One region of the Nocardioides sp. HB32 genome, then DNA from elsewhere that is predicted to be linked to it. Evidence: riboswitches for the same ligand, from Rfam matches in the RefSeq annotation. Region 1 holds a riboswitch; each other region holds the start of a gene.
What was found. A riboswitch is a leader RNA that binds a small molecule or an ion and turns the genes downstream of it on or off. The one in region 1 is predicted to bind cyclic di-AMP.

Region 1 (3,262 bases):
CTCTACGGCGAGTGGCTGCGTCGGGAGGGCCGGCGGTCGGACGCTCGCGATGCGGTCCGGTCCGCGTACACCATGTTCGACACGATCGGGATGGTGGCGTTCGCCGAGCGTGCCAGGCGCGAGCTGCTGGCCACGGGGGAGAGGGTGCGCCGTCGTACGGAGGAGTCCAGGACCGACCTCACCGCCCAGGAGCAGCAGATCGCCACGCTGGCCGCCGAAGGGCTCACGAACCAGGAGATCGGTGAGCGGCTGTACCTCAGCACGCGCACGATCGAGTGGCACCTGGGAAAGATCTTCACCAAGCTCGGGATCAGGTCGCGCCGCGCCCTGCGTGGGGTCGCGGCGAGTCTGGCGCCACCGGCGCAGGCGTAGCTGCTGGGCCTGCCGGCTTCCGCCGGAGGGGCGCGGAAGCTGCGCACCGGCGACAGGTCACGGTGCGGCCCGAGGGCCGGCTGCGGTCCGCCGACGTGGAGGTGGCCACGAGCGAGCCCGACGGTGACGACCTGCGCCCGGCGCGGCTCGGCGGCGCGCGGGCGATCCTGTTCAGGCGGCTCGGACGCCGGCCCGATGTGCCGGCGCGGGTCCGGCTGTGGTGGACTTGCCCGCTCTCGGACCGCCCCCGTCCGGATACACGGAAGAAGAAGCATGCGCAAGATCGTCGCCCTGGTCCTGGTCGGGCTCGGAGTGTTCCTCGTGGTCGCCGGCATCGTGGCCCGGGCGTGGGCGCCCGGCCAGATCGAGCGGACCCCGCTGGACACCGACAACACGACGTACCTCTCCGGTACCGCGGAGGTGCCGAACGCCGACCTCCAGCTCGAGAAGACCCCGGTCCTGGCGTGGAGCACGAACAAGGCCGACGCCGACGCCTCCGACGAGGACGTCGTCGCGTTCGCGACCTCGCTCTGCCTGGTCCGGGACGCCGACGGCATCGACGGCTGCGTGGACGGCGACGACCCGCGGCTGATCTCCGCCGAGACCGACGTGTTCGCGGCGGACCGGCACACCGGCCTCACGGTCGACGACCCGGAGTACCTGCCGGCGGACGCGCTGCACGAGGAGGGCCTGCAGAACAAGTGGCCGTTCGGTGCCGAGAAGAAGACCTACCCGGTCTGGGACGGCGTGGTCGGCGCCGCCGTCGACGCGACGTACGAGGGCACCGAGGAGATCGACGGCCTCGAGACCTACGTCTACCGTGCGGTCGCGAACGCCGACGGCGTGGACGTCGTCGCGGACCTCCCGGGCAGCTACGCCAGCTCGACCGAGTACTACATCGAGCCGCGCACCGGCGCGATCATCAACCAGGTCATCCACCAGCAGCGCGTCGCCGACGGCGTGGGCACGGTCCTGGACCTGGACCTCGCGTTCACCGCCGGCCAGGTGCAGACCAACGTCGACGACGCCCGCGACAACCTCTCGCTGCTGACCCTGATCGAGACCACCGTCCCGGTCGTCGGTCTCGCTGTCGGCATCCCGCTGGTGCTGGTCGGACTGGGCCTGCTGCTCCTCGGCCGCAGGCGGATCGAGCAGCTCGACCCCGAGCGCGCCCAGGAGCTGAGCGGCGTCTGAGCCGACCGCCTGCTGGCGTGCAGGTGCGGTGAGTCACACCGGCGCGGAGTTGGTCCGCGGCCGGCCGCCTGCCTACCGTCGAGGAGCCCTGCCACCGCGGGGTGACCCTCCGAGCGCGCCGAGTCCTGTCCGGCCGGAGGGTGGTCATCGATGAACACGCTCGGACAGGAGCGGGGGACCCACAGGTTCCACGGGCCGCACCGCGGCCCTCGGGGTGAAGCCACGTGCCGGACGACGGCCGTGACCGGGCAACTCCAGCCCGAACCCGACAGCTCACCTCGCAGGCGCACGGAGGAGCTGTTCCATGCGCATGCGCACCCTCGTGTCGGCCCTTGCCCTCACGGCCACGACCCTCGTCCCCGTCCTTGCCCTCGACGCCCCCGCCCACGCCGCGAGCGGCAGGACCTGGGACCGGCTCGCCCGCTGCGAGTCGGGCGGCAACTGGCACATCAACACCCACAACGGTTACTACGGCGGCCTGCAGATCAGCATCGGCACCTGGCGCGGGTACGGCGGCGGCAAGCTCGCCTCGCTGCCCAGCCGGGCCAGCCGGGCCGAGCAGATCCGGGTCGCCGAGCGGATCAAGCACCACCAGGGGTGGGGCGCCTGGCCCACCTGCTCGCACCGCATCGGCCTGCGCTGAGCCCGGACCGTGGTGGCTCGACCGGGTGACGCTCGTCATGGACCCGGGCCGGCGGCGTGACCCGCACCGTGGGAGCGCCGTTGCAGACGGTGTCAGCGATCGGGACTTCCGTCCCTACCCCGGAGGCGCACCGGTGCGCGATGTTGGGTACGGTGCGAGCACCGGGCGAGCGGACCGAAGGGTGTGCAGTTCATGGTCGACGTGGAGACTGTCCTCGACGAGGCGGGCTTGAAGAATCCGAGGGTGCGCGAGTACGTCGCGCACTGGGCCGAGATCACCGGCGCGGAGCGGGTCGAGGTCGTCAGCGCTGACGACGACGCCCGTCTCGTGCAGGAGGCGCTGGACGTCGGCGAGCTGCAGCCGGCCGGCGAGGGCCTGTACTACTCGCGCAGCTACTTCAAGGACACCGCGCGCTCCGAGGAGCGCACGATCGTCGCGACGAGCAACCCCGCGGACAAGGGCGTCTACAACAACTGGCGGCCCTCCTCGGAGATGAAGCCGATGCTGATCGAGCGGATGCGCGGCGCATCCCGGGGCAAGACGATGTACGTCGTGCCCTACCTGATGGCACCGCCCGGCTCGCCGCTCGAGGCGTACGCCGCCGGCGTCGAGCTCACCGACACGCGGACCGTCGCGCTGCACATGATCCGGATGGCGCGTGTGGGCGCGGAGTACGTCGACAGCCTGGCCGACCCCGACAGCTTCGTGCGCGCGGTGCACGTCACCGGCGACCTGGAGAACCTCGGCCAGGGCACGCCCGACGACCAGCGCTACTTCGTGACGGTCGCCGACGAGCGGACGATCCTGCACTACGGCTCGTCGTACGGCGGCAACGCGCTGCTCGGCAAGATCGCGCACGGCCTGCGGCAGGCCTGCTACGACGGCTGGGCGTCGCGGGAGTTCCTCGCGGAGCAGTTCATGCTGCTCGGCATCGTGGACAACGAGACCGGCAAGAAGTACCACGTCTGCGGGGGGTTCCCGAGCGCCTCGGGCAAGACCAACCTCGCGATGACGCTGGCGCCGGACGCGCTCGGTGACCGCTACACCGTCGAG
Region 2 (3,262 bases), 1.3 Mb from region 1:
GAGCCGGCCGACCTGCTCTGGCTGCTCGGCGTGCTCGTCGTCCTGGTCCTGGTGGCCTGGCTGGTCGGGACCCTGCTCACCCGTCGCCGCCCCGCCGCGGAGGTGCTCCGTGCCGGGGATTGAGTCCATGACGGCCGTGTCCTGCGAGGACCTGGTCAAGGTCTTCCGCTCCGTGACCGGGGAGACGCACGCGCTGCGCGGCATCGGCCTCGAGCTCGTCCCGGGTGCGCTCACGGTCGTCGCGGGGCCGTCCGGCAGCGGCAAGAGCAGCCTCCTGACGCTGCTCGGCGCCCGCGACCGGCCCAGCGCCGGCCGCCTCACCGTGCTCGGCAGCGACGTCGGCGTCGCCTCGACCCGCGAGCTGCGGCGGCTGCGCCGCCGGCAGATCGGCTTCGTGCCGCAGCGCGCCTCGAACGCCGTCTTCCCGCACCTGCGCGCCACCGACCAGCTCCGCCAGGTCGCGTCCTGGCGCGGCGCCTCCCGCCGCCACCTGGCCGAGGCCCTCGACGCCGTCGGTCTGACCGACCGCGGCGGTCACCGGCCCGATGCGTTGTCCGGCGGCGAGCAGCAGCGGCTCGCGGTCGCGATCGCGCTGGTCGGCACCCCGGCGCTGGTCGTCGCCGACGAGCCGACCGCCGAGCTCGACCATGCGAACGCCGACCGGGTCATGGACGCGCTGCTCGCCGTCGCCGCCGCAGGGTCGACGGTCGTGATCAGCAGCCACGACGACCGCGTGACGCACCGCGCCGACCGGTTGCTCCGGCTGCGGCACGGCGTCGTCTCCAGCGAGACCTCGGGCCGGCGTACCGCCGCGGCCGTCATCGACGCGACCGGCCGGGTCCAGCTGCCCCAGGAGATGCTCGGCCTCTTCCCCGACCGCCGGGTCGTCGTCGAGGCCGACGGCGACCACGTGCGGCTGCGCCGACCGGAGGTGGAGCTGTGACCGGCACCGGACTGAGCATCCAGCAGGTCGCGCACGGGTACGGCGCGGGCGCGGGCCGGGTCGAGGTGCTGCACGACGTCAGCCTCGCCGCGGCCCCCGGTGAGCTGGTCGCCGTCGCCGGTCCGTCCGGGTCCGGGAAGAGCACGCTGTGCCACCTGGCCGCCGGGTTCGAGACGCCCGAGCGCGGCACCGTGACCGTCGACGGGCGGCCCGCCGGCGCCGTCGCCGACTGGTCCGTGGTCGCGGTGGTGCCCCAGCAGCACGGACTGCTCGCCGGGCTCAGCGTCGAGGACAACATCTGCCTGCCGGCGTACCGCGCCGGCGTCGACCCGGTCGCGGCCCTCGCCCGGCTCGCCGAGGCGCTCGACCTCGGCGCGTTCACCCGGCGCGGCGTGCGGGAGACCTCGCTCGGCGAGCAGCAGCGCACCGCGGTCGCGCGGGCGCTGGTCCTCGCACCCCGGCTGGCCGTGCTCGACGAGCCGACCGGCCACCAGGACGACGACCACGTGGCCCAGGTCGCGGCGGTGCTGGCCGGTGCCGCGCACGCCGGCTCCGCGGTGCTCGTGGCCACCCACGACCCCCGGGTCTGGCAGGTCGCCGACCGCGTCGTCCACCTCGACGAGGGGCGCGTGACAGCGCTGTAACTGTGTGACCTTCGACCAGTTCGCCCGCGATCCCACGCGGGGAGTGTGGCGTGCGCCACGGAATCGGCCCGGCACCGACTCGTGATCGGGCGAATTCTCTGGTTACCGTCCTTGACCGGTTGCACGTCGCAACACCGGCCCGGGCACGCCGAATCCTGCCACCCGGGTCGTGGACCGATCACGGACGGCAGGAGTGGGGGACCCACCTTCGCGGCCGCACCAGCATCACGCGGGCGCTCGGGGTGAAGCCACCGACCGGTGGCCGGGCACCTTCTCGCCCGAACCCGACAGCTCACCTCACAGGCGTGGGAAGGAAACCTCCGCATGCCCACGATCCACTCCCTGGCGCTGCGCGCCCTCGCCAGCGGCGCCCTCGCCGTCGGCCTCCTCTCGACCGCCCCGATCGCCGACAGCCACGCCGCCACCCGGAACGACCGCGTCACGCACCACCACCACAAGCACGCCTCGCTCGCGCCGTCGGCGCGCCGGGTCGGCAGCGCGATGAGCATCGCCGTGCACCAGAAGGGCGACCCGTACAGCTACGGCGCCTCCGGCCCGAACGCCTTCGACTGCTCGGGGCTGACGTTCTACTCGTTCCGCAAGGCCGGCTTCAAGCACATCCCGCGCACCTCGTCCGCGCAGGCGCACTTCGCCCAGCACATCAAGCGCAGCAACATGAAGCGCGGCGACCTGATCTTCTTCTACGACGGCGGCGGCGTGTACCACGTCGGTGTGTACGCCGGCTTCACCCACGGGCACCGGTGGGTGCTGCACGCGCCGCACTCCGGCACCCGCGTGCGCACCGACAAGCTCTGGACCGACAAGTGGTTCCCGGGCACGTTGCGGTACCGCCGCTGACGGCTACTTCCAGGCGAAGGTCGGGAGCACCGAGGACACGACCTCGTCGCGCTCGGACCTCGACACCTTGTTGTTGAAGGAGAACGTCAGGGTGACGATCCGGTCGCGGACGATGGTGCCGAACTCCTCGATGTACTGGGTCGGGCTCACGAAGCCGGCCACGTGGTACGCCTCGGTGCCGTCGAGCTCGCTCACCGGCAGCACCTTCGGCGCCTTCGGGTAGGTGTTCGCCTTGATCCGGTTCTCGCCGAGCTGCTCGGCGGAGGCGTCCGAGCCGAACGCGTCGATCTCGCCGAGCATGATGTAGGCGAGGCTGTCGGGGCTGTCGGCGCCGTCCTCGTAGCGGGTCAGGTCCTTGGCCTGCGTCCAGTCCGCGGGGGCGCGCACGCTGCTGTTGGGCATCGACAGCTCGATGCCCGTCGCGACGTCCGACGGGGAGTCCGTCGGCGAGCTCGCCTGCGAGCTGCTCGTCGACGTCGGCGAGGCCGGCGAGCCCGGGCTCGCCGTACCCGGATCGTCGCCGTCGCTGCTGCAGCCCGCTGTGAGGGCGAGCGCGAGCAGCAGGATGGGGATCGTGGTTCGACGCACCGAGAGCTCCTGGGTCCGAGACGAGTGCGACGCAATCTAACGGACCGAGGTTTCGATCGCGGGGGACCGGGGCAGGTGGCCGGTGACGCAACAGGCCTTTCATTCGGGGGAAGGAACACGTTCAGATGTACGACGGGGGCGTGGGAGCCGCGGACCTGCTCGGGGAGCTCGGACTCCCGGAGGACCTGATCGCCGACGTCCGGTCGATGCTCGCCGGCAGCGCCGAGGA
Region 3 (3,262 bases), 3.2 Mb from region 1:
AGCACTGGGAGGACGGCTTCGAGGACGCGCTGCGCCGTGTCGCCGAGCGGCCGGCCCCGGCCGGTGACCGGACCGAGCGGGAGCTGGAGCGGCTGCGGAGCCGGCTGGCCGAGGCGGAGCAGTCGGCCCGCGAGCTGCGTGCTGCGCACAAGGCGCAGCTCGACGAGGTCAAGGCCGACAACACCGCGCTGCGCCGCAGGCTCGGCGAGAGCCGGGTCACCGAGAAGGAGGCGCGGGCGTCGGCCGAGGAGGCCGCCGCCGCCGGACGGGCCGCGGGGGAGCGCGCCACGGCGCTGGAGCGGGAGAACAAGCGGCTGCGCGCGCAGGTCGAGCGGCTCGAGGAGGGCGCCCGGGAGGGACGCCGCGACGCGCGGGCCGAGCGCGACGAGGTGACGCTGCGCGCCCGGATCCTGCTGGAGACCGTGATCGACGCGGCGACCGGGCTGCGCCGCGAGCTCGCGCTGCCGCAGGTGAGCGGCGCGCCCTCGGACCGGGTCGAGGCCGACGTGGCCGAGGCGGGCCAGCGGGTGCCGAGCCAGGCGTCGCTCGAGCAGTACCTCGCGATGCCGCGCGCCCGCCTGGTCGTCGACGGCTACAACGTGAGCAAGGCCGCGTGGCCCAGCTCGTCGCTGGAGGCCCAGCGGGTCCGCCTGATGGGCTCGCTCGCCCCCCTGGTGGCTCGCACCGGTGCCGAGACCACCGTCGTGTTCGACGCCGCCGAGACCGACCACCGACCGCCGGTGAACGCGCCGCGCGGCGTCCGGGTGCTGTTCAGTCCGCGCGGCGTGATCGCCGACGACGTGATCCGCGACCTGGTCGCGGCCGAGCCCGAGGGCCGGGTGGTCGTGGTGGTCACCGCTGACCAGGCGGTCGCCCGCGACGTGGCCCGCGACGGCGCCCGCGTCGTACCGCCCGACGCGCTCCTGGACCTGGTCACGCGGTAGCGGCGACACGCCGGTGCCCCGGGCGGCCGGTCCCACTGTCGGTGGTGCCTGCGACCGTTCCCGGCATGACGAGAATCGACTGCGACTCCTGCACGGTGCGGGGTCTCCACTGCCACGACTGCGTGGTGACCGTCCTGCTCGGGCCGCCACCCGAGCTCAGTCTCGACGACGACGGCGCCCGCGCGCTCGACGTCCTGGCCGCGGGCGGGCTGGTGCCACCGCTGCGCCTGGTCCAGCCGGTCGACACGCCACACGTGGAGTCCGCATGAGCCGGCCGCCCCTGTGACTGCTGTGACTGGTGTGACCTGTGTGACACCTCATGCCCATCTCGCGGCGAAACACGCCCACCTTTTACGTTGAAAGTTTGGTCGTCCTGCGAGACCCCCGTTAACGTGTGGCACTCAGGTGGCCGGACCGTGGATCACTCGGATCCTCGCGGCCACCGCGCTGAGTCTCGGACCGGTTCGCCGGCCCGGGAGCCGGGGAACCAACCGGTGGCCGTGCTCGGACGACCACCACTGGGGTGAATCCTCCGCGATGCGGAGGTAGGGCAAATGTCGTGCCCGAATCCGTCAGCTCACCCGGTAGGCGTACGACGTAACAAGGAGAGCGCCGGCTCGTGCTGAACGCCCGGAAGCGACTGATCACCCTGGTGTCCGGAAGTGCCCTCGTCGCAGTGGTGGGTTTCATGCCCTCCACGCCGGCGAGCGCGGAGCCGGACATCGGCGACGTCCAGGCCCGGGTGGACCGGCTCTACCACGAGGCCGAGCAGGCCTCCGAGCGCTACAACGAGGCGAAGCTCGAGCTGACCTCGCTCAAGCGCGACCTCGGCCTCCTCAAGGCCGACCAGGGTCGCCAGGGCAACCGGCTGGAGAAGGTCCGCCGGCAGGTCCAGGACTCCGTCATCCGGCAGTACGAGGGCCAGAGCCTCTCCGCCATGGGCCAGGTCGTCCTCTCCGACGACCCGCAGAAGTTCCTCGCGCAGCTGAGCACCATGTCGTCGTACAACGACATGCAGGACCAGCTCTTCGACGACTACGCCACCGAGCTCAAGTCGCTCGACATCCGCAGCGACGCGACCGCCAAGCGGGCCGCGCAGGTGGCGGAGCTCCAGAAGGACCTCGGCGCCGAGAAGGCGACCGCCGACAAGAAGCTCGCCGAGGCCAAGACCCTCCTCGGGCAGCTGCAGGCCGAGCAGCGCCAGGAGATCCTCTCCCGCGGCACGGTCCGCACGCCCTCCGACATCCCTGTCTCGGGGCGGGCCTCGGCCGCCGTGGCGTACGCGATGGCTCAGGTCGGCAAGGCCTACGTCTACGGCGCCGCCGGCCCGAACGCGTTCGACTGCTCCGGCCTCACGATGATGGCCTGGGCCCAGGCCGGTGTGGCCCTGCCGCACTCGTCGAGCGCGCAGTACTCCTCCGGGCCGCACATCGCCGAGAGCGACCTCCAGCCGGGCGACCTGGTCTTCTACTACAGCCCGATCAGCCACGTCGGCATGTACATCGGCAACGGCCTGATCGTGAACGCCGAGAACCCCGGCTCCGGCATCCGGGTCACCGGCCTGCACGCCATGCCGTACGTCGGAGCGGTCCGCCCCGGCTGAGATACTCCTTCGCGTGAAGACCGGTCGTCCCCTCTGGTGGGTGGCCGGTCTTTCGCTGTGCCTGCTCGTCGCCGTCGGCGTCGTCTCCTGGGTGGTCGTCGTCGACGACGGTCCGTACGTCGTCCCGACGCAGCCGGCCGCCACCCGGTCGAGCCCGTCGCCGGCACTCGCGAGCGAGGTGCTGCGCGCCTTCGAGCGCGCCGTCCGCACCGGTGACGAGGACGCCGCTCGCGCGCTCGCGCCGACGGGCGACGACGCGGCCGCCGACCGCCTGGCCGGCATCGTCGCCAACGCCCGCGCCGCGCGGGTGGAGGACTTCACGCTGCGCTACGTCGACGCCGAGGGTGCGTACGCCGACGGTGGGTGGCACGCCGCCGCGGACGCGACCTGGCGGTTCGCCGGGTTCGACCGGGCGCCGGCGCACGCGGAGGTGCTGGTGGCTCTCCAGGACGACGGCGACCGGGTCGCGCTGACCGGGTTCGGCGGCGGCGACCGGGTGTCGCCGTTGTGGCTGTCGGGTCCGCTCCAGGTACGGCGTACGCCGGGGACGCTGGTGCTGGTCGACGGGACGCCGGCCGAGGCGCGGCAGTACGCGCTGCGGGCGGCCACCGCCGTGCCCGTCGTACGACGCGTGCTCCCGGACTGGCGGCGCGGGCTGGTGGTCGAGGTGCCGGCGTCCGAGAAGGCGCTGGACGGGGTCCTGGATGCCGACCCG

Region 2: another riboswitch for cyclic di-AMP. It lies ahead of ACVW2K_RS08970 (C40 family peptidase); the one in region 1 lies ahead of ACVW2K_RS02660 (transglycosylase family protein).
Region 3: another riboswitch for cyclic di-AMP. It lies ahead of ACVW2K_RS18550 (NlpC/P60 family protein); the one in region 1 lies ahead of ACVW2K_RS02660 (transglycosylase family protein).

Annotation. Positions count from the first base shown of each region.
Region 1 covers NZ_JBSSBS010000001.1:503,991-507,252, reverse strand. Annotated here, with positions in the region: gene ACVW2K_RS02670 (ATP-binding protein) at 1-372, shown strand, start outside; gene ACVW2K_RS02665 (DUF3068 domain-containing protein) at 646-1,566, shown strand; cyclic di-AMP (ydaO/yuaA leader) riboswitch at 1,714-1,868, shown strand; gene ACVW2K_RS02660 (transglycosylase family protein) at 1,871-2,209, shown strand; gene ACVW2K_RS02655 (phosphoenolpyruvate carboxykinase (GTP)) at 2,402-3,262, shown strand, end outside.
Region 2 covers NZ_JBSSBS010000001.1:1,772,284-1,775,545, forward strand. Annotated here, with positions in the region: gene ACVW2K_RS08955 (hypothetical protein) at 1-123, shown strand, start outside; gene ACVW2K_RS08960 (ABC transporter ATP-binding protein) at 128-943, shown strand; gene ACVW2K_RS08965 (ATP-binding cassette domain-containing protein) at 940-1,587, shown strand; cyclic di-AMP (ydaO/yuaA leader) riboswitch at 1,724-1,908, shown strand; gene ACVW2K_RS08970 (C40 family peptidase) at 1,912-2,445, shown strand; gene ACVW2K_RS08975 (hypothetical protein) at 2,449-3,033, opposite strand; gene ACVW2K_RS08980 (hypothetical protein) at 3,174-3,262, shown strand, end outside.
Region 3 covers NZ_JBSSBS010000001.1:3,693,960-3,697,221, reverse strand. Annotated here, with positions in the region: gene ACVW2K_RS18560 (NYN domain-containing protein) at 1-944, shown strand, start outside; gene ACVW2K_RS18555 (hypothetical protein) at 1,010-1,213, shown strand; cyclic di-AMP (ydaO/yuaA leader) riboswitch at 1,380-1,551, shown strand; gene ACVW2K_RS18550 (NlpC/P60 family protein) at 1,633-2,547, shown strand; gene ACVW2K_RS18545 (hypothetical protein) at 2,561-3,262, shown strand, end outside.